DNA from 2 places in the Pseudomonas sp. GGS8 genome. Region 1 is predicted to be linked to the other one. Evidence: predicted binding sites of a transcription regulator. Region 1 holds the regulator's gene; the other holds the start of a gene.
What was found. The regulator sigma-54, encoded in region 1, starts transcription at its own class of promoters, with help from an activator protein. The targets are predictions, from matches to a motif close to ANTGGCATNNANNTTGCTNT.
Positions count from the first base shown of each region.

Region 2: J3D54_RS17405 (circularly permuted type 2 ATP-grasp protein) is a predicted target of sigma-54. The motif match lies at 5,860-5,879, and genes of this name have one in related genera.

Region 1 is NZ_JALJWF010000001.1:2,939,092-2,954,036, reverse strand. It holds gene murA (UDP-N-acetylglucosamine 1-carboxyvinyltransferase) at 1-1,003, opposite strand, end outside; gene J3D54_RS13260 (BolA family protein) at 1,026-1,265, opposite strand; gene J3D54_RS13255 (lipid asymmetry maintenance protein MlaB) at 1,380-1,685, opposite strand; gene J3D54_RS13250 (phospholipid-binding protein MlaC) at 1,682-2,335, opposite strand; gene mlaD (outer membrane lipid asymmetry maintenance protein MlaD) at 2,347-2,814, opposite strand; gene mlaE (lipid asymmetry maintenance ABC transporter permease subunit MlaE) at 2,814-3,611, opposite strand; gene J3D54_RS13235 (ATP-binding cassette domain-containing protein) at 3,611-4,420, opposite strand; gene J3D54_RS13230 (KpsF/GutQ family sugar-phosphate isomerase) at 4,697-5,671, shown strand; gene J3D54_RS13225 (HAD family hydrolase) at 5,671-6,195, shown strand; gene lptC (LPS export ABC transporter periplasmic protein LptC) at 6,203-6,775, shown strand; gene lptA (lipopolysaccharide transport periplasmic protein LptA) at 6,762-7,310, shown strand; gene lptB (LPS export ABC transporter ATP-binding protein) at 7,310-8,035, shown strand; gene J3D54_RS13205 (RNA polymerase factor sigma-54) at 8,221-9,714, shown strand; gene raiA (ribosome-associated translation inhibitor RaiA) at 9,789-10,097, shown strand; gene ptsN (PTS IIA-like nitrogen regulatory protein PtsN) at 10,110-10,574, shown strand; gene rapZ (RNase adapter RapZ) at 10,577-11,434, shown strand; gene J3D54_RS13185 (HPr family phosphocarrier protein) at 11,450-11,722, shown strand; gene pmbA (metalloprotease PmbA) at 11,852-13,198, opposite strand; gene yjgA (ribosome biogenesis factor YjgA) at 13,307-13,831, shown strand; gene tldD (metalloprotease TldD) at 13,892-14,945, opposite strand, start outside.
Region 2 is NZ_JALJWF010000001.1:3,823,431-3,838,375, forward strand. It holds gene J3D54_RS17370 (long-chain-acyl-CoA synthetase) at 1-1,745, shown strand, start outside; gene J3D54_RS17375 (ankyrin repeat domain-containing protein) at 1,842-2,360, shown strand; gene J3D54_RS17380 (hypothetical protein) at 2,604-3,134, shown strand; gene J3D54_RS17385 (PLDc N-terminal domain-containing protein) at 3,218-3,409, shown strand; gene speE (polyamine aminopropyltransferase) at 3,687-4,562, shown strand; gene J3D54_RS17395 (hypothetical protein) at 4,716-4,949, shown strand; gene J3D54_RS17400 (ribonuclease E inhibitor RraB) at 5,165-5,506, shown strand; gene J3D54_RS17405 (circularly permuted type 2 ATP-grasp protein) at 5,912-7,321, shown strand; gene J3D54_RS17410 (alpha-E domain-containing protein) at 7,334-8,284, shown strand; gene J3D54_RS17415 (transglutaminase family protein) at 8,281-9,084, shown strand; gene J3D54_RS17420 (cytochrome c) at 9,197-10,006, opposite strand; gene J3D54_RS17425 (acetyl-CoA C-acetyltransferase) at 10,600-11,805, shown strand; gene J3D54_RS17430 (3-hydroxyacyl-CoA dehydrogenase NAD-binding domain-containing protein) at 11,823-13,967, shown strand; gene J3D54_RS17435 (amidotransferase) at 14,075-14,809, shown strand; gene J3D54_RS17440 (magnesium and cobalt transport protein CorA) at 14,838-14,945, opposite strand, start outside.

The DNA of each region.
Region 1 (14,945 bases):
AGCGGTTTTCGAAGATCGTCTCGATCACGGCACCAGTGCCTTCGGCAATGGCGTTGAGGGAGATGAACTGCGCTTGCATGTCGGTCGGGAACGCCGGGTATGGAGCGGTCCGCACGTTGACGGCTTTCGGCCGCTTGCCGTGCATGTTCAGCTCGATCCAGTCTTCGCCGCAGGTGATTTCAGCACCCGACTCGCGGAGCTTTTCCAGAACGGCTTCAAGGATGGTCGGATCGGTGTCCTTGACCTTCACACGCCCGCCGGTGACCGCTGCCGCCACCAAGTAGGTGCCAGTCTCGATACGGTCAGGCATCACTTTGTAAGTGGTGGTGTGCAGACGCTCAACGCCATCGATGGTGATGGTGTCGGTACCGGCACCGGAAACCTTCGCGCCCATGGCGTTCAGGAAGTTCGCCAGGTCGACGACTTCAGGTTCGCGAGCGGCGTTGGCCAGAACGCTACGGCCCTTGGCCAGAGCGGCCGCCATCATGATGTTCTCGGTACCGGTCACGCTGACGGTGTCGAAGAAGAAGTGCGCACCGCGCAGGCCGCCTTCAGGGGCCTTGGCTTTGATGTAGCCGCCTTCGACGTCGATGACCGCGCCCATGGCTTCGAGGCCGCGGATGTGCAGGTCGACCGGACGCGAACCGATGGCGCAACCGCCAGGCAGTGCGACTTCAGCTTCACCGAAACGGGCAACCATCGGGCCCAGTACCAGGATCGAGGCGCGCATGGTTTTAACCAGTTCATACGGCGCGATCAGGGTCTTGATGGTGCGTGGGTCGATTTCGACGCTGAGTTTCTCATCGATCACAGGCTCAATGCCCATGCGACCGAACAGCTCGATCATGGTGGTGATGTCGTGCAGGTGCGGCAAGTTGGCCACAGTCACCGGGCCATCGCACAGCAAGGTGGCAGCCAGGATCGGCAGGGCAGAGTTCTTTGCCCCGGAAATGCGGATCTCGCCATCAAGACGAGCGCCACCGGTAATAATCAATTTATCCATAAGAATCTCGACGCCCTTGGGCTCAGGTGCGCTCGGCCCAGGCCGCGCTGCTGAAAAATTTCATAGTGACCGCATGGATGCTGCCATCGACAATCCATGGGTTCAAATGGGCATAGACCTGCTGCTGACGCTTCACCGGGCTTAACGCCGCCAGTTCATCGCTAATCACGTTCAGCTGGAAGTTGCAGCCTTCGCCTTCAACTTCCACCTTCGTGTTTGGCAGCTTTCCTTCAAGGAAGCTCTTCACTTCTACGGCCTGCATGCTCAACCTCAATCGGCGCCCTGTGCGCGCGGGTCGGACATCATACAAAAAAGCCCCGCGCCTGCGAACCCCGCGAAGCAGGACTCTGACGGGGGGCTTCTTTATAGATGCGGTTCAGGGGTGCGCCAACAGCTCGGTCAACTCACTGACCTGAGCGATTTCGCGCATATCGTCGGGCATCGCACGAATGCTCAGGGCCTTGCCGGCCGCCTGGGCATCGCGCATGAAACACAGCAGCAACGACAAACCGACGCTGCTGGACTTCTCCACCGCGGAGCAATCGATTACCAGTGCAGCCGCTTTGCTGGATTTGATCAGCGCCTGACCCTGCTTGCGCAGGTCCGGGCCCGTCCGGTAATCCAGCACGCCGCTGAGCAGCAGCTCGCCGGTTTCGCTCATGCGAATGGCCGACTCACTCATTGGACTTTCTTCTCGACAGCTTTTTCGGTGTTTTCCTTGGCTTTGGCGACTTCCCCGGCCCAACTATTGATGGTCTTGTCCAGGTCGTTGCCATTGCGCTGCATCGCATCAGCGAACTGATCGCGGAACAGCTTGCCAATGTTGATTCCATTGATAATGACGTTACGCAGCTTCCATTCACCGTTGATCTTTTCGAGTGTGTAAGACACCGGATAGATCGCGCCGCTGCTGCCTTTGACCGTCATGCCCACGCTGGTACGGTCTCCGGATTCATCCTTGGCAGGCTCGACGGTGATGCCCTGGTTGTTGTATTCGAGCAAGGCGTTGCCATAAAACTGGAACAGGCCCTTTTTGAAGTTTTCTTCAAACGTCTTCATTTGTTCGGGCGTTGCTTTGCGCGAGTATTTGACCGTCATGATGCTTTTGGAAATGCCCTCGGCATCCACCACAGGTCCGACGATGGTGTTCAACGCCGTATAAAAGTCTTGTGGATCCTGCTTGTACTTCTCTTTATTGGCCGACAGGTCGGCGAGCATCCGGGTCGTGGTGTCCTGAACCAGATCGTGCGCCGACTGCGCCGCCACGGCGTTAGCCATCAACGGCAGGGCCGCGAGCAATACCAACAGGCCACGTCGTAAGATAGAGATCATTTAAAAGCTCCTCATTTAGCGTCTTTGCTAACGGTATTGAGCAGGAATTTACCGATCAGGTCCTCGAGCACCAGCGACGACTGGGTGTCATGGATGGTCCCACCCTCCTTGAGCAGGGTTTGTTCCCCACCCACGCTGATACCGATGTACTTCTCGCCCAACAGGCCAGCCGTCAGGATAGATGCAGTGGAGTCAGTCGGCAGGTTATCTACGCGCTTTTCCAGTTGCATGGTCACCCGACCGGTGAAGCTGTCGCGATCCAGATCGATCGCCGTGACCTTGCCGATGGTTACACCGGCCATGGTCACTTTAGCCCTGACCGTCAAACCGGCGATATTATCGAAATAAGCATAAAGTTTATAAGTATCGGTGCTCGGGCTCGGGGACAGACCACTGACCCGCAACGCAAGCAACAGCAAAGCCAGGATGCCAGCCAGCAAGAAAAGGCCGACACCGATTTCCAGGGTGCGGTTTTGCATCAGAAATCTCCAAACATCAAGGCGGTCAGAATAAAGTCCAGGCCGAGTACCGCCAAAGAGGCATACACCACGGTCTTGGTAGTGGCACGACTGATCCCCTCGGAAGTGGGCTCGCAGTCATAGCCTTGGAATACGGCGATCCAGGTCACGACGAAGGCAAAAACGATGCTTTTGATAATGCCGTTGAGCACATCGTCGACAAACGTCACGCTGTTTTGCATGTTCGACCAGTAGGAGCCTTCATAGACACCCAACCAGTCGACGGCCACCCACGAACCGCCCCAGATGCCCACCACGCTGAAAATCATCGCCAGCACCGGCAGGGAAATGAAGCCGGCCCACAGGCGCGGGGCAATAATGTACTTGAGCGGGTCGACCCCGATCATTTCCAGGCTGGACAGCTGTTCGGTGGACTTCATGTTGCCGATTTCGGCGGTCAGCGCCGAACCCGCGCGCCCGGCGAACAGCAAGGCCGTGACCACTGGCCCCAGCTCACGCAGCAGCGTCAGCGCAACCATCTGCCCGACCGCCTGCTCCGAACCGTAGCTGGACAGAATGTTGAAGCCCTGCAGCGCCAGCACCATGCCGATGAACACCCCGGAGACCACGATGATCACCAGTGACATCACGCCCACCGAATGCAACTGCTTGACCAGCAGGCCAAAACCGCCGCCGATGCCGCCACGACCGAGCAAGGCATGAAACAGGAACAACGCCGAACGCCCGAACACCGCCAGCACATCGATGCCGGCGTGGCCGAAACGGCGCACTCTTTCTATCAGTGAAATCTTGCGCATCAGCGCTTCCCCAGAAGATCTGCGCGGTAATCCGTCGCTGGAAAGTGGTATGCGACCGGGCCGTCGGGTTCGCCAGTCATGAACTGGCGTATCCGTGGTTCCTGCGAATTCATCAATTCCTCGGGAGTCCCCTGCCCCAACACCTGACCTTCGCCGACGACAAAGATGTAGTCCGCAATGCTCGCGGTCTCGGCCAGATCATGGGAGACCACGATACTGGTGATACCCAGCGCATCGTTGAGCAGACGGATCAGACGCACCAACACCCCCATGGCGATCGGGTCCTGGCCGACAAAGGGCTCGTCATACATGAGAATTTGCGGATCGAGGGCAATCGCCCGGGCCAGCGCGACTCGACGCTTCATCCCACCGGACAATTCGTCGGGCATCAGGTCGATGGCACCACGCAAGCCCACGGCCTGCAATTTGAGCAGGACAATGTCGCGAATCATTTCTTCCGGCAGCGCGGTATGAACGCGCAACGGAAAGGCGACGTTCTCGAACACATCGAGATCGGTAAACAGTGCGCCGCTCTGAAACAGCACACCCATCTGCTTGCGCGCATCGAACAAATCGCTGCGCGACAATGTTGGCAGGTTCTGGCCGTTGACCCAGACTTCGCCGCTGGAGGGGCGCAATTGCGCACCCATCAGCCGCAACAGCGTGGTCTTGCCACACCCGGAAGGCCCCATGATGCCGGTGACCTTGCCGCGTGGGATGCGGATATCGACGTTATTGAAAATGCTGCGCGCACCGCGCTTGAAGGTCAGTCCCTTCAGCTCGACCGCGTAGGCGTTATCGGCACTCATCTAAACTCCTTGCGATGCAGCCTCTCACTCGGACGCCTGGCTTTCTGACGAAAGCACATACCTTCCCGGGCAGGCCGAACTGGCGGCGAACTATATCACTGCAAAGGCCAAGCGCCCAAGGCCCAAGCCGGGCACGTTCAGCAACATGACCACCTGAAATCATCTATTTAGAGGGTTTCAGTAATAAGGAATGACAAAGCACGACGAACTTGCGTGAGGGTTTTGATCATTACCGTTATAATCGCCGCCTTTTCATCAGGCTATACGATTTCTGACATGAGCCAATCCAGCAACCTGATTCAATCTGCACAACGCACCATCCGCCTCGAACTGGAAGCCGTACAAGGCTTGCTGCCCCATATCGACGCAGATTTCGTACGCGCTTGCGAGATGATTCTGGCGAGCAAAGGCCGCGTAGTCGTGGTCGGCATGGGCAAATCGGGGCATATCGGCAACAAGATTGCCGCCACCTTGGCCAGTACCGGCACCACGTCATTCTTCGTGCATCCAGCCGAAGCCAGCCACGGCGACATGGGCATGATCACGCGCGACGACATCATCCTGGCACTGTCGAACTCCGGCTCCACCAATGAAATCGTCACCCTGCTGCCACTGATCAAGCGCCTGGGCATCAAATTGATCAGCGTCACCGGCAATCCCGATTCAGCGCTGGCCAAGGCTGCCGAGGTCAACCTCAACGTTCACGTCGAGCACGAAGCCTGCCCGTTGAACCTGGCGCCAACCTCTTCGACCACCGCCGCCCTGGTGATGGGCGATGCCCTGGCGGTGGCGCTGCTGGAAGCCCGCGGTTTTACCGCTGAAGATTTCGCCTTTTCCCACCCCGGCGGCGCGCTTGGCCGACGCCTGCTGCTGAAAGTGGAAAACGTCATGCACGCCGGGCAAGAGCTGCCGCAGGTTCAGCGCGGCACCCTGCTCAAGGACGCATTGATGGAAATGACCCGCAAGGGCCTGGGCATGACCGTGGTTCTGGAAGCCGACGGCAAACTTGCCGGGATCTTCACCGACGGCGATCTGCGTCGCACCCTGGACCGCAGCATCGACATCCACAGCGTCACCATCGACCAGGTCATGACCGCCCACGGCAAGACCGCACGTGCCGAGATGCTTGCCGCCGAGGCGCTGAAAATCATGGAAGACCACAAGATCAACGCGCTGGTCGTGGTCGACAGCGAAGACCGTCCGGTCGGCGCCTTGAACATGCACGATTTGCTGCGCGCGGGAGTCATGTAATGAGCACGGATCTACTGCAACGCGGCAAACAGATCAAACTGGCGGTATTCGACGTCGACGGCGTGCTGACCGACGGGCGCCTGTATTTCCTCGAAGACGGCAGCGAATTCAAGACCTTCAATACCCTCGACGGTCAGGGCATCAAGATGTTGATGGCAGCCGGCGTGCAGACCGCTATCATCAGCGGCCGCAAGACTCCGGTGGTCGAACGGCGGGCGAAGAACCTCGGCATTCCACACCTGTACCAGGGTCGCGAAGACAAACTGGTGGTGCTCGACGAGCTCCTTGCCCAACTCAACCTAAGCTATGAACACGTGGCCTACCTCGGCGACGACCTGCCGGACCTGCCGGTGATTCGCCGCGTCGGCCTGGGCATGGCGGTGGCCAACGCCGCCAGTTTCGTGCGCGAACACGCCCACGGCATCACCCAGGCCCGTGGCGGCGAGGGTGCCGCGCGCGAATTCTGCGAATTGATCCTGCGCGCCCAGGGCCGCCTCGATGCGGCCAACGCCGCGTACCTGTGAGCCCAACATGCTGAGCAAAAAGATTCGCAACATCCTGATATTCGGTTGCATCGCGGCGCTATTCGCTGCGGTCGGCTACTGGAACATCAGCCCGGAACGCTTCCTCGACAAGCCAGTGGCGCAAGTCGATGAAGCCATGATCGACTATTACGCCACCAACGCCCACAGCGTGCAGTACCTGCCGGACGGCAAATTGCAGTACGAAATGACGTCCGACAAGGTCGAACACCTGAAAGCGACCGAAGTGACGTTGCTGTCCAATCCTGACCTGAACATGTTTCGCGGTACCGAGTTCCCCTGGCACGTCCAGAGCGAGCGCGGCGAAGTCAACCCGGACGGCACCCAGGTCGAGCTGATTGACTCGGTACGCATCACCCGTTTCGACGAAAAAAACCGTAAAACCCTGATTACCACCACCCGTATGACAGTGTTCCCGCAGCAGCAATATGCGCAGACCGATCAACCCGTTAGAATCGACGGCGCTGGCGGTGTATCGACAGGCAACGGAATGAAAGCGTACTTGAAAGAAAGCAGGATACACCTGCTATCGAACGTAAGAGGACAGTATGAGGCTCGTTAAAACTCTCCCTATTTTGCTCAGTCTGAGCGCAGCACTGGGAAGCGTGAGCGCCTGGGCTCTGCCGACCGATCAAGCGCAGCCTATCCGCATTCAGGCCGACGACGCCCAGCTGGACGACAAGAATGGCATTGCCACCTATAAAGGTGACGTGATCATCACCCAGGGCTCGATGATCGTTAAGGGCAACACCGTGACCATCACCCGCACGCCTGCAGGCGACATCGACGTGGTGACTTCGGTGGGCAACCTGGCCTACTTCGAGCAACTGCAGACCGCTGGTGACACCAAGCCCGTTCAGGGCTGGGGCGTGACCATCCAGTACCACGCAGCCCAAAACCGCGTAGTGCTGATCGACAAGGCAAAAGTTGTCGACAAGGACAATAACACCACCCAGGGCGAGAAAATCGTCTACGACACGGTCAAGAAGCTTGCGAGCGCCGGTCGCGCCACGGGCAACAAAGTCACCGAGACGCGTCCGCGCATCGACATGGTGATCCAGCCGAAAAAGAAAACCGACGAGCAAAAGGCCCAGTAATGGCAACTCTGAAAGCTCAGCATCTGGCCAAGAGCTACAAGAGCCGCCAGGTCGTGCGTGACGTCAGCTTGTCCATCGACAGCGGTCAGATCGTCGGCCTGCTTGGTCCCAACGGCGCCGGCAAGACCACCTGTTTCTACATGATCGTCGGTCTGGTGCAGGCCGATCAGGGCCGCGTACTGATCGATGACCTGGATGTCAGCCACCAGCCGATGCACGGTCGTGCGAAGGCCGGTATCGGCTATCTTCCACAAGAAGCGTCGATCTTCCGCAAGCTGTCGGTGACCGACAACATCATGGCCATCCTCGAGACCCGCAAGGAGCTCGACAAGGCAGGTCGCCGCAAAGAGCTGGAAAGCCTGCTGCAGGAATTTCACATCCACCACATCCGTGACAGCCTTGGCATGAGCCTGTCCGGTGGCGAACGCCGTCGCGTGGAAATTGCCCGGGCACTGGCCACCAACCCGAAATTCATCCTCCTCGACGAACCCTTCGCCGGCGTGGACCCGATCTCGGTGGGCGACATCAAGCAGATCATCCATCACCTCAAGGCCAAAGGCATTGGCGTGCTGATCACTGACCACAACGTCCGTGAAACCCTGGACATCTGCGAAACCGCCTACATCGTCAATGATGGCCAGCTGATCGCTGAAGGTGACTCTGCCACCATCCTGGCCAACGAACTGGTCAAGGAAGTGTATCTGGGCCACGAGTTCCGCCTGTAAGCGCTGAACTGCCTGGCCAGTCGCCTGAGCGCTCTTTTTCAATAAAAAATCAATAGTTTTTTATTGTTACAGCGCTCTAGGCAAACACTTCAGTTTCAGGCATATAATTTGCTTATGTTTGGCGCTTCGGCGCCCTGTAGTGGATGGCGCATGTGCGCCGGCGAATAAGGTGTTAAGCCCCTGCCATGAAACCATCGCTAGTCTTGAGAATGGGCCAGCAGCTGACGATGACACCGCAGCTGCAACAGGCCATCCGCCTGCTCCAATTGTCGACCCTGGACCTGCAACAGGAAATCCAGGAGGCCCTGGAGTCCAATCCGATGCTCGAACGCCAGGAAGAAGGCGACGACTTCGATAACGCCGACCCCTTGGCCGACAAAGCCGAACAGCAACCCAACGCCGACATTCAGGAACCCTCCTACCAGGAAACCGCTCCGACGGTGGATAACCTTGAGGAAGGCGACTGGAACGAACGCATTCCCAACGAATTGCCTGTCGATACCGCCTGGGAAGACGTCTACCAGACCAGTGCCAGCAGCCTGCCGAGCAATGATGACGACGAGTGGGATTTCACCACCCGTACTTCGGCCGGTGAAAGCCTGCAAAGCCATTTGCTCTGGCAACTGAACCTGGCACCGATGTCCGACACCGATCGCCTGATCGCCGTGACCCTGATCGACTGCATCAACAATCAGGGCTATCTGGACGAAACCCTCGAGGAAATCCTTGAGGCCTTCGATCCGGAACTGGACATCGAACTGGACGAAATCGAAGCCGTCCTGCATCGCATCCAGCAATTCGAGCCCGCCGGTATCGGCGCTCGCAACCTCGGTGAATGCCTGCTGCTGCAACTGCGCCAACTGCCCGCCAAGACCCCTTGGCTGGCCGAGGCCAAGCGCCTGGTCACCGACTACATCGACCTGCTCGGCAGCCGCGACTACAGCCAGCTGATGCGCCGCATGAAGCTCAAGGAAGATGAACTGCGCCAGGTGATCGAACTGGTCCAGAGCCTCAACCCGCGCCCGGGCTCGCAAATCGAGTCCACCGAAGCCGAATACGTTGTTCCCGACGTGATCGTGCGCAAGGACAACGAGCGCTGGCTGGTGGAGCTGAACCAGGAGTCGGTGCCACGCCTGCGGGTCAACGCCCAATACGCCGGCTTCGTACGCCGCGCCGATACCAGCGCTGATAACACCTTCATGCGTAATCAGCTGCAGGAAGCTCGCTGGTTCATCAAGAGCCTGCAAAGCCGCAACGAAACCCTTATGAAAGTGGCCACCCAGATCGTCGAGCATCAGCGCGGCTTCCTGGAGTACGGCGACGAGGCCATGAAGCCGTTGGTACTGCACGACATCGCTGAGGCGGTAGGCATGCATGAATCGACTATTTCACGGGTGACCACGCAGAAATTCATGCATACCCCACGGGGCATCTATGAACTGAAATACTTTTTTTCCAGCCACGTCAGCACCTCCGAAGGCGGTGAATGCTCGTCCACGGCGATCCGCGCGATCATCAAAAAACTGGTTGCCGCGGAAAATCAGAAAAAGCCGTTGAGTGACAGCAAGATCGCTGGTTTACTGGAGGCACAAGGCATTCAGGTGGCTCGCCGCACCGTCGCCAAGTACCGCGAATCCCTCGGGATCGCGCCTTCGAGCGAACGCAAGCGGTTGATGTAGAGCCACGCCACAGCGTTCCAGTGGTAGATCATCTGATCTACCGCTTTATGCACTGGCAACGAAGGAGAAGCTGTATGCAAGTCAACATCAGTGGACACCAACTGGAAGTGACCGAACCTCTTCGCACCTACATCGGCGAAAAACTCGAACGATTAGAGAGGCATTTCGACAAGATCACCAACGTGCAAGTCACGATGACGGTCGAGAAGCTCAAGCAGAAAATCGAAGCCACACTGCATATTCCCGGCAATGAAGTGGTCGCTAACGCGGAACATACCGATATGTACGCAGCGATCGACGCACTGACCGACAAGCTGGATAAACAACTCAAAAAGCATAAGGAAAAGACCCAGAGCCTCCTCCAGGGCGCGACCGGTCGTTAACACTCCCAACCCATGATCCGACTTGAAAGCATCCTGACCCCCGGCCGTTCCCTCGTGAACGTGCCGGGCGGCAGTAAAAAGAAAGCCCTCGAGCAAATTGCCAACCTTATCCATCGCGAAGTGCCGGGTCTGGCCATGCAGGATGTCTTCGAGAGTCTGGTCGCCCGTGAAAAACTCGGTTCCACCGGTTTTGGCAACGGTATCGCCATCCCCCACTGCCGCCTCAAGGGCTGTGAGTCGCCCATCAGCGCCTTGATGCACTTGGACGCACCCATCGATTTCGACGCCATCGACGGTGCCCCGGTTGACCTGCTGTTTGTCCTGCTGGTCCCGGAAGCCGCCACCGATGCGCACCTGGAGTTGCTGCGCCAGATCGCCAGCATGCTTGACCGCAAGGAAGTGCGCGAAAAACTGCGTAGCGCCCCGAGCAACGAAGCCTTGTATCAGGTTGTCCTGAACGAGCAAAACGGTCACTAATCATGCGCCTGATCATCGTCAGCGGCCGCTCCGGCTCAGGTAAAAGCACTGCCCTCGATGTTCTCGAGGACAACGGCTACTACTGCATCGACAACCTGCCTGCCGGCCTGTTGCCAGAACTGGCCGAACGCGCGCTGATTCATACCGAACTGGCACAACCGCTGGTGGCCGTGTCCATCGATGCACGCAACTTGCCGAGCCACCTGTCACGGTTTCCCGAATTGCTGGAAGAAGTCCGCAGCCGGCATATCCAGTGCGATGTGCTGTATCTGGACGCCGATGAAGAGACCCTGCTCAAACGTTTTTCGGAAACCCGCCGTCGTCACCCCCTGAGTAGCGCCAATCGCTCGCTGGCGGAGGCGATAGAGGACGAAACCAATCTGCTGGGGCCGATCGCCGATCTGGCCGACCTCAAGGTCAACACCACCAGTCTGAACCTGTATCAGCTGCGCGATACCATCAAGCTGCGCCTGCTGAATCAGCCGGAGCCCGGTACTGCGTTTCTGGTGGAGTCTTTCGGGTTCAAGCGTGGCATGCCGGTGGACGCCGATCTGGTGTTCGACGTGCGTTGCCTGCCCAACCCTTACTGGAAACCGGAGCTGCGGGCACAGTCCGGGCTCGATCAACCGGTGGCCGAGTACCTGGCGGCACAGCCGGATGTCGAAGAGATGTTCCAGGACATTTCCTCCTACCTGCTCAAGTGGTTGCCCCGCTTTGCCGCCAGCAACCGCGCCTATGTCACCATTGCCATTGGCTGCACCGGCGGACATCACCGCTCTGTCTACTTGACCGAACGTCTGGGTCAGGTCCTGCAACAATCCCTGAAGAACGTCCAGGTTCGCCACCGCGACCTCAGCTAAAGGATTCACATCGCGATGCCTGCTCTGGAAATCGAAATCATCAACAAGCTGGGCCTGCATGCCCGCGCATCTGCAAAGTTCGTCGGGGTGGCCGGGCAGTTCCCGTGCCAGATCAGGGCTGGCCGCACTCCAGAGACTATGGTCGATGGCAAAAGTATCATGGCCATGATGATGCTGGCTGCGGGCAAGGGCACCAAAATCCACCTGAAAACCGAAGGTGAACAAGAGCAGGAAGCAATGGCTGCACTGGTGGCGCTGATCAATAACTACTTCGACGAAGGCGAATAAAGATCAATGGATTGCAGCATTCGGTCGCGGCCACAGACGCGTAGGCGCTGACAAAAGCTGCGATATCTTGATCCAAAAAAAACGCGCCACCCGATTGGGTGGCGCGTTTTTTTGTGCAGCAGTCGCAGCTTAGCTGCCCGCCACCGTCATCCGCTCGATCAACACCGAACCGGTGCGAATGTTGCTGCGTAATTCCAGGTCATTACCCACCGCAAGGATCTGCTTGAACATGTCACGCATGTTGCCGGCAATGGTCACTTCCTGGACCGCGAACTGGATTTCACCGTTCTCGACCCAGAAACCCGCCGCGCCACGGGAGTAATCGCCAGTGACCATGTTCAGGCCCTGCCCCATCAATTCAGTGACCAGCAGGCCACGACCCATGCGGCGCAACAAGGCCGCCTGATCTTCGTCGCCATGGGTGACGAACAGGTTGTGCACCCCGCCGGCATTGGCGGTGCTCGGCATGCCCAGCTTACGGCCGGAATAGGTGCCAAGCACGTAGGACACCAGCTCGCCGTTTTCCACGAACGGCTTGGCGTAGGTCGCCAGGCCATCGCCGTCGAAGGCAGAGCTGCCCAAGGCGCGCATCAAGTGCGGACGTTCATCGATGGTCAGCCATTCCGGGAACAGTTTTTGCCCCAGCGTGCCTTCGAGGAACGACGATTTGCGATACAGACTGCCACCGGAAATCGCCGAGAGGAAACTTCCAAACAAACCGCCGGCCAGTTCCGCAGAAAACAGCACCGGCACTTCGCAGGTCGGCACCGGGCGCGCGCCCAAGCGACTCGCTGCCCGTTGCGCGGCACGCTGGCCGATGCTCTCCGGGCTGGCTAACAAATTGCCCTGCCGGTTCACGTCGTACCAGTAATCGCGCTGCATCTGGCCATCGGCCTCGGCGATCATCACACAGCTGAGGCTGTGACGGGTCGAGGCATAACCGCCGACAAAACCGTGGCTGTTGCCGTACACACGGCAACCCTGGTGAGTGCTGAGGGTGGTACCGTCGGCATTCTTGATCCGGCTGTCGGCGGCAAACGCCGCCGCTTCACAGGCCAGGGCCTGCTCGATCGCTCGCTCCGGGGTGATGCTCCATGGGTGGAACAGGTCGAAGTCCTGCAGTTCCTTGGCCATCAGCGCGGCATCCGCCAGGCCTGCGGCTTCATCTTCCGACGTGTGTTTGGCGATTGCCAGCGCAGCAGCGACGGTTTCGCGAATCGCTTCCGAACCGCTGGCCGAGGTGCTGGCCGAGCCTTTGCGCTGCCCTACATACAAGGTGATGCCAAAGCCCTGGTCGCGGTTGAACTCAACGGTTTCGACTTCCCGCTGACGCACCGTGGTCGACAGGCCCTGCTCCAGCGACACCGCCACTTCACAGGCACTGGCGCCCTGGCGCTTGGCTTCAGCAATGATCTGCTCGACTTGCTCTTGCAGTGCCGGCAACGCTTGTGGGCCGACGCTTTCAACTGCACTCATGCTGTTCTCCACTCAAATTCTGCTTTCGGTAACGGTCATCGAGCGACCGGGCCGGACAAGCGGCCCCCGACTGGTTATCATGGCGGCGTTTCTTTGCGGACGGCCACCATGGTTGATTCTTACGACGACTCCCTCGATACGGGAGAAAAAAGCAAATCCCAGGTCAAACGCGAGCTGCATGCTCTGGTTGGCCTCGGCGAGCGCCTTACAACACTCAAGCCTGACCTGCTGGCAAAACTGCCGTTGACCGACGCTTTGCGCCGGGCTCTGGCCGATGCGCCCAAGCACACCGCGAACATCGCGCGTAAACGGCACCTTCAGTTCATCGGCAAGCTGATGCGCGATCAGGACACTGACGCCATTCTCACTCTGCTCGATCAACTCGATGCCTCCACCCGGCAGTACAACGAACGTTTCCACGGCCTGGAACGCTGGCGCGATCGCTTGATCGCAGGCGACGACGCCGTCCTGGAGAAATTCGTCGTCGATTACCCGGAGGCCGATCGTCAACAATTGCGCTCCCTGATCCGTCAGGCCCAGCACGAACTGGCGACCAACAAGCCACCGGCTTCGAGCCGTAAAATCTTCAAGTACATCCGTGAGCTGGATGAGACTCAACGCGGTTTGCGTTAAGTCCCGAATCGGGTGAGTTGCCTCGCAACTCACCCGAAGCTTCACTTTTTCAAGAGACCCTTACGATCCTGTGCCACCCACAGTGATCGCATCTATTTTCAAGGTTGGCTGGCCGACACCCACCGGCACCGACTGCCCATCCTTGCCACACGTTCCCACACCGCTGTCCAGCGCCAGATCGTTACCAACCATCGACACCCGGCTCATGGCTTCCGGCCCGTTGCCGATCAACGTCGCGCCTTTGACCGGGGCAGTAATCTTGCCGTCTTCGATCAAGTACGCCTCGCTGGTGGAGAACACGAACTTGCCACTGGTGATGTCCACCTGACCGCCGCCGAGGTTGGCGCAGTAGATGCCTTTTTTCACCGAGGCGATGATTTCCGCCGGGTCGCTTTCGCCACCGAGCATGTAAGTGTTGGTCATGCGCGGCATCGGCAGGTGCGCGTAAGATTCACGACGACCGTTGCCGGTGCGGGCCACACCCATCAGGCGCGCGTTGAGCTTGTCCTGCATGTAACCTTTGAGCACACCGTTTTCGATCAGTGTGGTGCACTCGGTCGGCGTGCCTTCGTCATCGACGCTCAGCGAACCACGGCGCCCGGCGAGGGTGCCATCATCGACGATGGTGCAGAGCTTCGATGCAACCATCTCGCCCATGCGCCCGCTGTAGGCCGAACTGCCCTTGCGGTTGAAATCGCCTTCCAGACCGTGACCGACCGCTTCGTGCAGCAACACACCGGACCAACCCGACCCCAACACCACCGGCAACGTACCGGCCGGGGCCGGGATCGCTTCCAGGTTCACCAGCGCCTGGCGCAACGCTTCGCGGGCATAGCCCATGGCGCGGTCTTCGCTGAGGAAATAGCGGTAATCGGTACGACCGCCACCGCCATGACCGCCGCGCTCGCGGCGACCGTTCTGCTCGACGATCACGCTGACGTTGAAACGCACTAGCGGCCGCACATCCGCCGCCAGGCCGCCATCGGTGGAGGCGATCAGAATCCGCTCCCAGACCCCGGCCATGCTCACGGTGACTTGCTGGATACGCGGGTCGAGGGCGCGGGTCGCCACATCGATGCGCTTGAGCAACTCGACTTTCTCGGCGCGGCTCATC
Region 2 (14,945 bases), 880 kb from region 1:
TGAAAGTCGCCAACGTCAAGGACCCGACCCAACCGTGTGGTCTCGGATGGAGCTTTGAGCAGGCGACGTTGCGTAACCCCGACGGCCCGGCATTGCTGCAGGGCGAGGTGACGCTCACTTATGCACAAGCCAATCAGTGGGCCAATCGCATCGCCCATCACCTGATTGCCCAAGGCATCGGCAAGGGCGATGTGGTGGCGGTCTTTATCGAGAACCGTGTGGAACTGCTGGTGACGATATTGGCGGTGGCCAAGGTCGGTGCGATCAGCGCTTTGCTTAATACTTCCCAGACCCGCGACACCCTGGCTCACAGCCTGAACCTGGTGACGCCCGTAGCGATCGTGGTCGGAGAAGAGCTGGTTCCGGCCTTCAATGCGGTCCGCGAGCGGGTGGCTATCGATGCAGCGCGCACCTGGTTCGTCGCCGATCAAGACACTTATCGCGATCCGGGCAAAGCGTCCGATGGCTTCATTAACCTGATGACGGCCAGCTGCAACGCCTCCCATGAGAATCCCGACAGCAGCCGACGGGTTTTTTTCGACGACCCTTGCTTCTATATCTACACCTCGGGCACCACCGGGTTGCCCAAGGCCGGGGTATTCAAGCATGGCCGCTGGATGCGCAGCTGCGCCAGTTTCGGGCTGATCGCTCTGGACATGCAGCCGCAGGACGTCGTCTATTGCACCTTGCCGCTGTACCACGCCACCGGGCTCTGTGTGTGCTGGGGCTCGGCGATCAGCGGGGCGTCGGGGTTTGCCATCCGCCGCAAGTTCAGCGCCAGCCAGTTCTGGAGCGACGTGCGCAAGTACCGGGCGACCACCCTCGGTTATGTCGGCGAATTGTGCCGCTATCTGGTGGATCAACCGCGCAGCGTCGACGACAGCCGGCACAGCGTGACGAAGATGATCGGTAATGGTTTGCGCCCTGGCGCGTGGAGCGAGTTCAAGACGCGGTTTGCCGTTGAGCATATCTGCGAGCTGTACGCCGCCAGCGACGGCAATATTGGCTTCACCAACATCCTCAACTTCGACAACACCGTTGGCTTTTCCCTGATGGCCTGGGAGCTGGTGGCGTACGACCATGACAGCGGCGCCCCCACGCGGGATGCCAAGGGGTTCATGCGCAAAGTGGCCAAGGGCGAGCAGGGGCTGTTATTGGCGAGAATCGACGACAAGGCACCGCTGGACGGCTACACCGATCCGCAGAAGACCGCAAAAGTGGTGCTCCACGATGTGTTCGTGAAGGGTGACCGTTATTTCAATACCGGTGACCTGCTGCGCAACATCGGTTTTGGTCACGCGCAATTTGTCGATCGCTTGGGCGACACCTACCGCTGGAAGGGCGAAAACGTTTCCACCACCGAGGTTGAAAACATCCTGTTGCAACATCCGCATATTGCCGAAGCCGTGGCCTATGGCGTGGAAATCCACAACACCAACGGGCGGGCGGGGATGGCGGCCATTACACCGGCCGAATCCCTGGCGACCCTGGATTTCAGTGAGTTGCTGGCGTTCGCCAGGCAGCAAATGCCGGCCTATGCGGTGCCACTGTTCCTGCGGGTGAAAGTGAAAATGGAGACCACCGGAACCTTCAAATACCAGAAGACCCGGCTCAAGGACGAAGCGTTCGACCCGAGCAAAACTGGCGGTGATCCGATTTACGCCTGGCTGCCGGGCACCGAGACTTACGTGCAGGTCACCGAGCAGGTGCTGGCGGATATTCGCGGCGGCAGGCATCGCTATTGAATCTGGCTATGACCCTCCATGAGAAAAAACAAGTGACAGGTTCCGGACTGCTCGGGAAACTATCGGCTTTCCGATTGACCGAATGTGGAGTCCCCAATGTCAGACAAAAGCCGCCAGATGACCCCCGAAGAGGCTGCTGAATTTGCCGAACAGGTGTTCAACAAAGCGCGCGAGGGCGATGCGGCCATGATGGCTGCGCTGCTGACCAAGGGCTTGCCGCCGAACCTGCGTAACCACAAGGGCGACACTTTGCTGATGCTCGCCGCGTACCACGGCCATGTCGACACGGTAAAAGTCCTGCTCGAACACAAGGCCGATCCCGAGATTCGCAACGACAACGGCCAGAGCCCGATTGCCGGCGCGGCGTTCAAGGGGGATCTGGCAGTGGTGAAGGCGTTGGTTGAGGGGGGCGCTGAGGTGGAAGGTTCGTCCTTCGACGGTCGCACTGCGCTGATGATGGCGGCGATGTTCAACCGCGTCGAAATCATCGACTACCTGATCAGCAAAGGCGCCGATCCGGCAGCCAAGGACGCCAATGGCGTGTCTGCGCTGGACGCGGCCAAGACCATGGGAGCGGCGGATACCACCGCGCAGCTGCAAAAACTCCTGGCCTGACCTCTGTAGTGTCGCGGGGCTTTTGTGGCGAGGGAGCTCTGTGGCGAGGGGGCTTGCCCCCGTTGGGCCGCGAAGCGGTCCCCTTCGGTATCTCATTCAAACCCAGTTCTCTGGTTTTACGACTGCTTCGCAGCCGAACGGGGGCAAGCCCCCTCGCCACAGGTTCCTGCCAGGTCCCGCAATCCGTTTCCGAATGCGTTATCCTTCGCGCCCTCAAAATTCCCTCGCTACAGGATCCACCTCATGAAAGCCGCACTCGTTGAACTCATCAGCAAAATCAGCTCCGGGTGCATGGGCGAGGACGAAATCCTGAAAATCGCTGACGAAGCGGCTCAGGCCTACGCCGATCCCGAGGCTTTTCTGGCGGTCAATCCAGACATCAACTACGACGACACCTTCCCGATCCCGTTGGGCGAGTGGGTTGTCGTCGGCAGTCTGCCGGAAACCGTGCTGTTCCAGGCCGACACCTACATGGACCTGTTCGCGCAGATCGTCGCCTCGTTCGGCCCCGGCGTTGAGTTCAACATCAAGCCCAAGCAACTGGCCAAAACCGAAGCTCTCACGGCGCTCAATCGCATTCAGGTGCAGATGAGCAGCCTGAACAAGGAAAACGGTGGCTACACCTTGATGAATTTCAGCCAGTTGCTCGACGATGAACTGCAAGTGGTGCTGGTCTATGGCAACGACGTGCCACGGGTGCTGGAACTGTGCGCCGAAGTCGGCATCGCCGCCGCGCCCTCCCTGGAAGCCCTGAAAGTGGCCATCCACGTCTGAAGCCGTCTACAACGGTAATAAAACGGAACCCTCGCCAGGCCCGACTATCCTAAGAGTGCCTACCATTTTTTTGGAGCGACACCATGGGTTCCACGTTCAACACCCTGATCGGCCTGATTATTTTTGCCCTGGATATCTGGGCCATCATCAACGTGCTTAAAAGTGGCGCCGAAACCGGGATGAAAGTCCTTTGGGTGCTGTTGATCCTGCTGCTGCCGGTGCTGGGCCTGATCATCTGGGCCATCGCCGGGCCAAGGGGCGATGTGCGGATCTGACCGGTTTCGCGCAAGCAACACCGAACCTGTGGGAGCGTGGCTTGCCCGCGATGCCGGCGCTGCGGACTGTCAGCTACACCGCGGTGATCCTGTCGCGTGCAAGTCGAATCGTCGCACCGCCGCTCCCGCAGGGATTGGGTCGAATCATCACGTGAGGTTCGACCTGTCATGTTCCTCGACGTAGAATGCGCGCCTTTCCCGGTCAATCGAGGCGATCGATTGGCCATCATGGGCGGGTAACCGTCCGTTGCCACCCGCATTCATCGGAGCACTTCCCATGAGTAATACCCCAACCAGCGAGTACCTGGAAACCCTCTACGAAGGCTATGGCCAGCGTTTTCGCATGGAAAAACTGCTGCACGAAGTGCGCACCGAACACCAGCACCTGGTGATCTTCGAAAACCCGCGCATGGGCCGGGTGATGGCACTGGACGGCGTTATCCAGACCACCGAAGCTGACGAATTCATCTATCACGAAATGCTCACCCACGTGCCGATCCTCGCCCATGGCACCGCCAAGCGCGTGCTGATCATCGGCGGCGGCGACGGCGGCATGCTGCGTGAAGTGGCCAAACACCGCAGCGTCGAGCACATCACCATGGTCGAAATCGACGGCACCGTGGTCGATATGTGCAAGGAATTCCTGCCGAACCACTCCAAGGGTGCGTTTGATGATCCACGCCTGAACCTGGTCATCGACGACGGTATGCGCTTCGTCGCCACCACTACCGAAAAGTTCGACGTGATCATTTCCGACTCCACTGACCCGATCGGTCCGGGCGAAGTGCTGTTCTCCGAAAACTTCTACCAGGCTTGCCGCCGCTGCCTGAACGAAGGCGGCATTCTGGTGACCCAGAACGGCACTCCGTTCATGCAAATCGAAGAAGTCAAAACCACCGCCGGCCGCCTGCGCAGCCTGTTCCCGGACTGGCACTTCTATCAAGCGGCGGTGCCGACCTACATCGGCGGCGCGATGACCTTCGCCTGGGGCGCAACCGATACCGCCTATCGCAAATTGACCCGCGAAACCCTGCAACAGCGCTTCGCTGGCAGCGGCATCATCACCCGCTACTACAACCCGGAAATCCACATCGGCGCCTTCGCCTTGCCGCAATACGTGCTGCAAGCGGTGAACAAACCCAGCAACGACTGACGCTTCGTCGATCAGAAAAGGCCGTCGCCGGTGTGAAGCACCCGGGTGACGGCCTTTTTCATGTCTCGCTTTTAGGATCCCTTGGAACGATCGGCCAATGCACGAGTCGAGATAGATGTAAGCCCATCGATGGGTTTTATCGAGGAGGCACCGATGCAAAAGTGGAAAATCACTTTCGTGGACGATCACGGTGAAACAGTCGACGAACTCTTCGAGTGCGAGGAGTGCCCGAACAGCGAGCAAGCCGCCAAACTCATTCGCGCCCGGCGCCTGCCGGTCGCTGCTGCACTTGATCTGAATGATCTGGAGGGGCGTACCGATGACCCGACGGTCAAAAGTCTGAAATCCCAGTACAGCATTGAAATCCTCAGCATTACCCCGATCTGATACGCCTCTTGTCACATTCACCACCAGGCCTTGGCAGCGGCTCTGTCTTGGGGCTACTCTGCAACCGAGATCAGCGAATGACTCGCTAAGGTCTGGTCTTGTCAGCTACATGCTTGTTTCCCGGCGGCAACCTCTGTTGTCGTATCGCTTCCATCAATCGATTGAAAGTGCAGGGAATACGGAAAGTCTATCCATCAGTCTGAGGGGGACGTTTCATGAGCACAGCCTATCAAGAAGACATCAGCAGCAGCGTGCTGCGCCGCATGAAAGAAGGCGGTTTCGACTTTTCACGATTCCATCCCATCGAGTTCTACGCCATTTTCCCGGACGAGGAGCGGGCACGCAGGGCGGCAGGTCATTTTTGTGGTGAATCCTTGAATGCCCAGATCAGCGTGCGTGACGACGGCGCGTGGTCGCTGGAATTGAGCAAAGTGATGTACGCCACCTACGACGGGATCGGAAACTTTGAGCAGGACTTCGAGGCAGTGGTCGAACCTCTGGGCGGCATCATCGAGGGATGGGGCGTCAAGCAGGAGGTACGAGGGCTACTCGCATAACCTTATGAACAGCGACAACACTCAGCAACGGCTGACCTTCGGGTTGGCCGTTTTCGTTTTCGCGGTTTGAAAAGGCCGAAGATCGTGTTTTCGATTCATAACGTTTCAAAAATGCAAAAAAAACCGCCTAAACAGGCGGCTAAAAGGGAAGAGCGATCAGTTTTCCAGCGAATGCACGGATTATCCGCCTCTCCCTCCCGAGCAATGAAATCAACTCTGACTATGCTGCTGATAGGCGACAGCATTGCTTCGCCATGAAGCGGGGGCGATCAGGGTGGGGCAATTACCGCACAGGATTGGTGCGGTGCGCGCAGCGACATTATCCAACTGATTGATATCAAAGCGTTTATGCCGATGGCACGGGCCTTGCGAAGGTCTGGACGTCCGGGTGACAAGGAGTACGGCATGATCCGCACCTATTTTGATGAGATGTACGATGCCGGCGGCCAGGTCCGTCCGCATTATCGGGAGTTTGCCCGTTGGCTGGCCGAAACGCCTGACGAGCTTTTGGCACAACGGCGACGCGAGGCCGATCTGCTATTTCATCGCGCCGGGATTACCTTCACGCTCTATGGTGATGAGCAGGGGACAGAGCGTCTGATTCCCTTCGACACCATTCCCCGCAGCATCCCCGCCAGTGAGTGGCGGGTCGTCGAGCGCGGCTGCATTCAGCGGGTCAAGGCATTGAACATGTTCCTTGCCGACCTCTATCACGAGCAGCGCATCATCAAGGCCGGCATCATCCCGGCCGAGCAAGTGCTGGCCAACGAGCAGTATCAGTTGGCGATGCAAGGGCTGGACCTGCACCGCGATATCTATTCGCACATTTCCGGCGTCGACCTGGTGCGCGATGGCGACGGCACGTACTACGTGCTCGAAGACAACCTGCGTACCCCCAGCGGCGTGAGCTACATGCTCGAAGACCGCAAGATGATGATGCGCCTGTTCCCCGAGTTGTTCGCGGCCCAACGCATTGCACCGATCGACCACTACCCGAACCTGTTGCTCGACACCCTGAAAAGCTCCAGCCCGATCGACAACCCGAGCGTGGTGGTGCTGACGCCGGGACGTTTCAACAGCGCGTTTTTCGAGCATGCGTTTCTCGCTCGAGAAATGGGCGTTGAACTGGTGGAAGGCGCGGACCTGTTCGTGCGCGACGACAAGGTGTTCATGCGCACCACGGACGGGCCGAAAGCCGTCGATGTGATTTACCGGCGCCTCGACGATGCGTTTCTCGATCCGCTGGCGTTCAACCCGGATTCGATGCTCGGCGTGCCGGGACTGTTGTCGTCCTACCGCTCCGGCAACGTGGTGCTGGCGAATGCCATCGGCACTGGAGTCGCGGACGACAAATCGGTGTATCCCTTCGTCACGGACATGATTCGTTTCTATCTGGACGAAGAGCCGATCCTGAAGAACGTGCCGACGTGGCAGTGTCGTAATCCTTCGGAACTGTCCCACGTGCTGGCCAACCTTCCGGAGCTGGTAGTCAAGGAAACCCAAGGCTCCGGCGGTTACGGAATGCTGGTGGGGCCGGCGGCGACGGCGGCAGAGATCGAGTCTTTCCGAGAGCGGATCAAAGCCAAGCCCCACGCGTACATCGCGCAACCGACGTTGTCTTTGTCGACCTGTCCGACCTTTGTCGAAAACGGCATCGCTCCGCGCCACATCGACCTGCGTCCGTTTGTATTGTCTGGCCGCGAAACCCGGGTTGTACCCGGCGGTTTGACCCGAGTCGCCTTGCGTGAAGGCTCCCTGGTGGTGAACTCCTCCCAGGGCGGCGGCACCAAGGACACTTGGGTGGTCGAGGATTGAAGGAAGCTTGCCATGTTAAGTAGAACTGCCTCGGATCTGTATTGGATGTCGCGTTACCTGGAGCGGGCGGAAAACCTCGCACGGATGCTCGACATCAGTTATTCGCTGTCGCTGATGCCCCAGGACGGTCGTGGCGACGGCTTGCACGAACTCGCCATGCCGTTGCTGATCACCGGCACCCTGGACGATTACCTGGAACGTCACGGCGATCTGCATGCCGAGCGGCTGCTGCATTTTTTCGCTCTGGACGCGGCCAACCCGGCGAGTATCTACAGCTGCCTCGGCGCGGCGCGAGCCAGCGCCCATGCGGTGCGTGGGCGAATCACTGCCGACATGTGGGAAAACATTAACGCCACCTGGCTGGAAATTCGCGGGATCGCCGAACAGGGCTTGGGTCGCTACGGCATGAGCCGTTTCTGTGAGTGGATCAAGGAACGTTCCCACCTGTTCCGCGGCGCTTGCTACGGCACGATCATGCGTAACGACGCGTTCCGCTTCATTCGTCTGGGCACCTTTATCGAAAGGGCCGACAACACCTTGCGCCTGCTTGATGCCCGTTACGAAATGGCCGGCGATCAAGCCGAAGCAGTCAGTGACGGTACGGCCCACGCCTATTACCAATGGAGCGCCTTGTTGCGGGCCTTGTCGTCGTTCGAGGCCTATACCGAAATCTACCGCGACGCCCCCGGCGCCCGGCATGTGGCCGAGCTGTTGTTGCTGCGCGCCGATGTGCCGCGATCCCTGCGAGCCTGCACCGAAGAGGTCGATCAGATTCTCGCTCAACTGCCGGGGGCCAACGGCCGTCCCGCACAACGCCTGGCGGCGGAAATGGACGCGCGCCTGCGCTACACCGGTATCAACGAAATTCTCGATGAAGGCCTGCATGCCTGGCTGACCGAGTTCATCCCGCTGGTGCGCCAGTTGGGCAATGCCATACACAGTTCCTATCTGGAGGCTGCATGAGACTTTCCATTAGCCACGAGACCGCCTATCACTACGAAGATCAGGTGCGGGCGAGCATCCAGTACCTGCGACTGACACCCCACGACAGCGAGCGCCAGCACGTGCTGAGCTGGCAACTCGACCTGCCGCGCCCGGTGCGTGCGCAACTCGACCCGTTCGGCAACATCCTGCATGTGCTGACCCTGGACGAGCCGCATGAGGCGATCATCATTGGCGCCCGTGGTCAGGTCGACATCGACGAACTGCGCGAAGCCGAGCATGAGAGCCAGTCGGCGCTGCCGTTCCTGCGTTTCACTCGGCTGACCGAAGCCGATGAAGCCCTGCGCGCGTTTGCCGAGAAGGCGTGCAAGCAACGGCGGGATCGCACGGCGCTGATCGATTTGATGCATGGCCTGAACCAGCACATGACCTACACGCCGGGTTCCACTGAAGTGGAGACCAGCGCCGCGCAAGCTTTCGCCGGGCGCTCCGGGGTTTGCCAGGACCATACCCATGCGTTTCTCGCCTGCGCCCGTAGCCTGGGCATTCCCTCGCGTTATGTGTCGGGGTATTTGTACAGCGAGAACAGCGAACACCTGGCCAGTCACGCCTGGGCGGAAGCCTGGCTGGATGACGCCTGGTACAGCTTCGATGTGACCAACGAACTGGCCCGCCCTGAGCGTCACCTGAAGTTGGCCGTGGGCCTGGACTACCTCGACGCCTGCCCGGTGCGCGGCATGCGCCGTGGCGGCGGGTACGAGCAGATGCATGCCAAGGTGTTTGTTTCGCCGACGCCAGTGATTACCGTCCAGCAGCAGTAAGTAATCCCTGTGGGAGCGGGCTTGCCCGCGATGGCGGCCTTCCAGTCACCGCATTTATGTCTGGAGTAACGCTATCGCGGGCAAGCCCGCTCCCGCAGGGAGGAGGGTGTCATTACGGCTTAATTTTGCGCCCAGCCATGTGCTTCAAATACCCCACCAACAAGTCCAGATCCCCCTCCGGCAACACTGTCGACGAGAACCCAGGCATCTTCGCTTGCGGCCACTGGCGCAAACTCTGCGGGTCACGGATGTAACGCTTGAGGAACTTCGCGCCGAAATACTCGGTCGGGTTGAACGGAATATTCAGGTCCGGTCCGAACTGCGCATCCCCCGCGCCATTGAGTCGATGGCAGGCCAGGCAGTTCTTCTGAAACAGCGCAAAGCCTTTGTTCACCGGATGGTCTGCCTTCAGCGCAGGATCGGGCAACAGGGCAGGGAAGCGTTCGGCCACCGGGGCCATGCGCTTGATGCTCGCCACTTCGAACGGCCATTGCTCGGGGCTGATATTGCCCGCCTGTGGATCGGTCCAGACCAGATAGAACGGCCCCGCACTGTGCTTGCCCTCCGACAGCGGCGGCCACGGCTTGGCCGGGTCTTCAATCGCCAGCCAGGCTCGCGCCCCCTGATGGGTATTGAGCAAAGGCGCGGCAGCCAGTTCAGCGGCAAAACCGTCCAAAGCCACGGCTTGCAGGTGATCGTCAGGCTTAGTACCCGTCAACAACGCCGCCATCGGCACGGCGCGATAGCTCATGTCCCGTTTGTAGGAAACGTCGTTAGTGATCGTGATGGTCTGAGCTTGAGGATGCTTGAGCAATTCCTCGGTCTGCCAGGTGCGAGGGCTCGCGCCCAGCTCAAGATTCAGCTGTGCGGCGGACAGAGGCGTGCTGAGCAGCAAGGCCCCAAACAGAATGAGCGCTTTCAATGATCGTCGTCCATGTCGTGGAAGTGCCGCAAGGGTTGGCACAGGCGCGCTGATTCAGGTAGCGAGCCAATCACATTTATATCAGGCGAAATGAAAACCCTGATGCTCGATCAGCCAAGCACCTTGGTCAGGTTCGGCAAAATCAACAACAGTGTAGTAGCGAATAGAATGAGCCCGGCTTGACGTACTTTCGAATGTTTGAACATGGCTTGACCGCCTTTTTTGTTATTTCCTGATTGCCTGCCTGCATATCTCCATGACGGCAGAGCGCTGCACTTCCTGTAGGACGAGAGCCTCGGCAAAACCCGACGACAACTTCGTACAGGTTTACATTAGGGCCCGCGTCACGCTTGGCTTAGATCCATTTCGTATGGGTTATGCACAATCCGCTTCTAAAAAGGTATGAGGCTCATGGCCAGCTTCTTGGGCGCCCGTTGGCTAGACAGCTTGGTGACACGAATCGATTAATCCGATAGCTGACTACCGTTCGTCTGAGCGTGACCGTCAACGCCAATGAGCGCTGTGGTCATTGAATCCATGGCTGCTCGGCATAAGGTGAGGGCATAGAGATCACCCTCAGGTTCGAGAACGCCATGACCCAAGCTTTGATATTCGACGCGTTGCGCACGCCCCGTGGCAAAGGCAAGGCCAATGGCGCCTTGCACAGCGTCAAGCCAGTGAACCTGGTGGCCGGGCTGCTGACGGCGTTGCAGCAGCGCACGTCCCTGGACACCAGTCAGGTCGATGACGTGGTGCTTGGCTGCGTCACGCCCATCGGCGATCAGGGTTCCGACATCGCCAAGACCGCCACACAAGTGGCTGATTGGGACGTCAGCGTGGCGGGTGTGCAACTCAATCGCTTCTGCGCGTCGGGGCTGGAAGCAGTGAACCTGGGCGCGATGAAAGTGCGTTCCGGCTTCGAAGATCTGGTGGTGGTCGGCGGCGTCGAGTCTATGTCCCGCGTACCCATGGGCAGCGACGGTGGGGCCTGGGCGCTGGACCCGGAAACCAACTTGCACAACCATTTCACGCCTCAGGGCGTGGGTGCCGATCTGATTGCCACAATCGAAGGTTTCAGCCGTCAGGACGTCGATGCCTTTGCGTTGCACTCGCAGCAGAAAGCGGCGCGGGCGCGGGCGAACGGATCGTTCAATAAGTCGCTGGTGCCGGTGCGGGACCAGAACGGCATTATCCTGCTTGATCATGATGAGTTCATTCGCGCCGATTCGACGATGGAAGGCCTGGGCAAGCTCAAGCCGAGTTTCGAAATGATCGGGCAAATGGGCTTCGACGCCACGGCATTGCGGGTGTACAGCCAGGTCGAGCGGATCAACCACGTTCACACGCCGGGCAACAGTTCCGGGATCGTTGATGGCGCGGCACTGATGCTGATCGGCTCCGAAGCGAAGGGCCGGGCGCTGGGCTTGCAGCCACGGGCGCGGATCGTCGCCACGGCAGTCACCAGTACCGATCCGACCATCATGCTCACCGGCCCGGCACCGGCGACCCGCAAGGCCCTGGCCAAGGCAGGGTTGCGGGTCGAAGACATCGACCTGTTCGAAGTCAATGAAGCGTTCGCCTCGGTCGTGTTGAAGTTCATCAAGGACATGGCCATCGACCCGGACAAGGTCAACGTCAACGGCGGCTCCATCGCCATGGGGCATCCGCTCGGCGCCACCGGTTGCGCGATTCTCGGCACGCTGCTCGATGAACTGGAAACCCGGCGCCTGCGCTACGGCCTGGCGACATTGTGTGTCGGCGGCGGCATGGGCATTGCCACCATCATTGAACGCCTCTGAGCCCTAGGAACATTGCCATGACCCAAGCCATTCGTTATGAAAAGGGCCAGGACCGGATCGTCGTCTTGACCATCGACATGCCGGGCCAGAGCGCCAACACCATGAACGCGGTCTACCGCGAAGCCATGGCCACCTGCATCGAGCGTCTGGTCGCCGACAAGGATGCGATTGCCGGCGTGATCATCACCTCGGCCAAGAAAACTTTCTTCGCCGGTGGCGACCTCAATGAGCTGATCAAGGTCGGCAAGCCCCAAGCCAAAGCCTTTTACGACATGGTGCTGACCCTCAAGGGCCAATTGCGCACCCTGGAAACCCTCGGTAAGCCGGTGGTTGCCGCCATTAACGGTGCGGCGCTCGGCGGCGGCTGGGAAATCTGTCTGGCGTGCCATCACCGTATAGCGCTCGACAACCCGTCGGTGCTGCTTGGCCTGCCGGAAGTTACCCTCGGCCTGTTACCGGGCGGCGGCGGGGTGGTGCGTATGGTGCGCATGCTGGGCATCGAAAAAGCCCTGCCGTATCTGTTGGAAGGTAAGAAAATCAGTCCGCAACAGGCGTGGCAAGCGAAGTTGATCGACGAGTTGGCCGCCGATCACGATGAACTGATGGCCAAGGCGCGGGCATGGATTGCTGCTCATCCGATCGCTGTGCAACGCTGGGACGTGAAGGGTTATCAGATTCCCGGCGGCACGCCCTCGGATCCGAAAGTCATGCAGATGCTGGCCATCACACCGTCGATCCTGCGCAGTAAAACCCAGGGTTGCCTGCCCGCGCCGGAGAAAATCCTCTGCGCCGCAGTGGAAGGCGCTCAGGTGGATTTCGATACGGCGCACCTGATCGAAACCCGCTACTTCACCGAACTGACCACCGGCCAGGTGTCGAAAAACCTCATCGGCACCTTTTGGTTTCAGCTCAATGAGATCAATGCCGGCGGTTCGCGACCTCAGGGCATAGCGCCTTATGTGACGAAGCAGGTCGGCGTACTCGGCGCCGGAATGATGGGCGCGGGCATCGCGTTTGTCAGCGCCTCGGCCGGCATCGACGTGATGCTCAAAGACATCAACCTCGCCGCGGCAGAGAAGGGCAAGGCCCACTCGGCGGCGCTGCTGGACAAGAAGGTTGTGCGCGGCCAACTGAGCCGGGAGCAGCGCGAGGCGATTCTGACGCGAATCCATACCACCGAAAACGATGCGGATTTGGCCGGTTGCGATTTGATCATCGAAGCAGTGTTTGAAGATCGCGAGCTTAAAGCCAAGGTCTCCTCGGCAGCGCAAACCGTCGTCGGCCCGGACGCGGTGATTGCCTCCAATACCTCGACCTTGCCGATCAGCGGCCTGGCCACCGCTGTGCCGGACCCAACGAAATTCATCGGCCTGCATTTCTTCAGTCCCGTGGAGAAAATGCCGTTGGTGGAAATCATCAAGGGCGCCGATACCAGCGACGAAACCCTGGCTCGCGGTTTCGATTTCGTCCTGCAAATCAAGAAAACTCCAATTGTGGTCAACGACAGTCGCGGCTTCTTCACGTCACGGGTGTTCGGCACGTTTACCAACGAAGGCATCGCGATGCTCGGTGAAGGTGTAAGTGCGCCGATGATCGAGACCGAGGCACGTAAGGCCGGCATGCCCGTCGGGCCGCTGGCGATCTCCGACGAAGTTTCCCTCAGCCTCATGAGCCATATCCGCCAACAAACTGCCAAAGACCTGCAAGCGGAAGGGAAACCGCTGATTGAGCATCCTGCATTCGCCGTGATTGACTTGCTGCTCAAGGAATTCAAGCGTCCGGGCAAGGCCGCTGGAGGTGGTTTCTACGATTATCCGGCCGCCGGGCAGAAACATTTGTGGCCAGAGCTGAAAACCCGCTTCGAGAAAGCTGACGGACAGATTTCGCCGAAAGACGTGCGCGATCGGTTGCTGTTCATCCAAGCCATCGAAACCGTGCGCTGTGTGGAGAAGGGCGTGCTGACCTCGACGGCGGATGCCAACGTCGGCTCGATCTTCGGTATCGGCTTCGCGGCCTGGACCGGCGGTGCGCTGCAATTCATCAACCAGTACGGGGTGAAAGACTTCGTCTCCCGCGCCCAGTACCTGGCCGAGCAGTATGGCGAGCGCTTCACGCCACCTGCGCTGCTGCTGGAGAAAGCCGCCAAGGACGGGTTGTTCTAAGGGGCGTTCCAAGGGACCGATGACGCCTTCCGGGGCTTGCCTTGCCACCGTGTTTCAAGGCAGGCTCTGGGGTGTGCATTATTCCCACCATGTGTCAGGTATTTTTTATGTCGTTACGCATCTGCATTCTGGAAACCGACATCCTGCGTCCGGAACTGGTCGATCAATATCAGGGTTACGGGCAGATGTTCCAGCGTCTGTTCTCGCAGCAACCCATCGCGGCCGAATTCACCGTGTACAACGTGATGCAGGGCGAATATCCCAGCGATGACCTGACCTTCGATGCGTATCTGGTCACCGGCAGCAAGGCCGATTCCTTCGGCACCGACCCATGGATTCAAACCCTCAAGACGTACCTGCTCAAGCGCTACGAACGCGGCGACAAACTGCTGGGCGTGTGCTTCGGCCACCAACTGTTGGCGCTGCTATTGGGTGGCAAGAGCGAGCGGGCGACCCAGGGCTGGGGCGTCGGTACCCACAAATACAAACTTGCGGCCAAGGCGCCATGGATGAGCCCGGTGAGGGAAGAACTGACGTTGCTGATCAGTCACCAGGATCAGGTCACCGCGCTGCCGGAAAACGCTACGGTGATTGCCTCGAGCGACTTCTGCCCGTTCGCCGCCTACCACATCAACGATCAGGTGTTGTGCTTCCAGGGGCATCCGGAGTTCATTCACGATTACTCACGGGCGCTGCTGGATATCCGCCAGGAAGCGCTGGGCGAGCAGATTTATTCGCAAGGTATGGCGAGTCTTGAACACGAGCATCACGGTACTACCGTCGCAGAGTGGATGATGCGGTTTGTGGCGCACAAGCCTGAGACTGACTCGGCTAAGCCTTAAAAGCTTCGTGGGCAAGCCTCGGTCCCGACTACAACCACCCAGACTTTTTGAAGCTCGCCCACAAACCGACGCACCCAACGGTGATAAACCCCAACACCGCAAAATACCCGTAATGCCAGCTCAACTCCGGCATGTT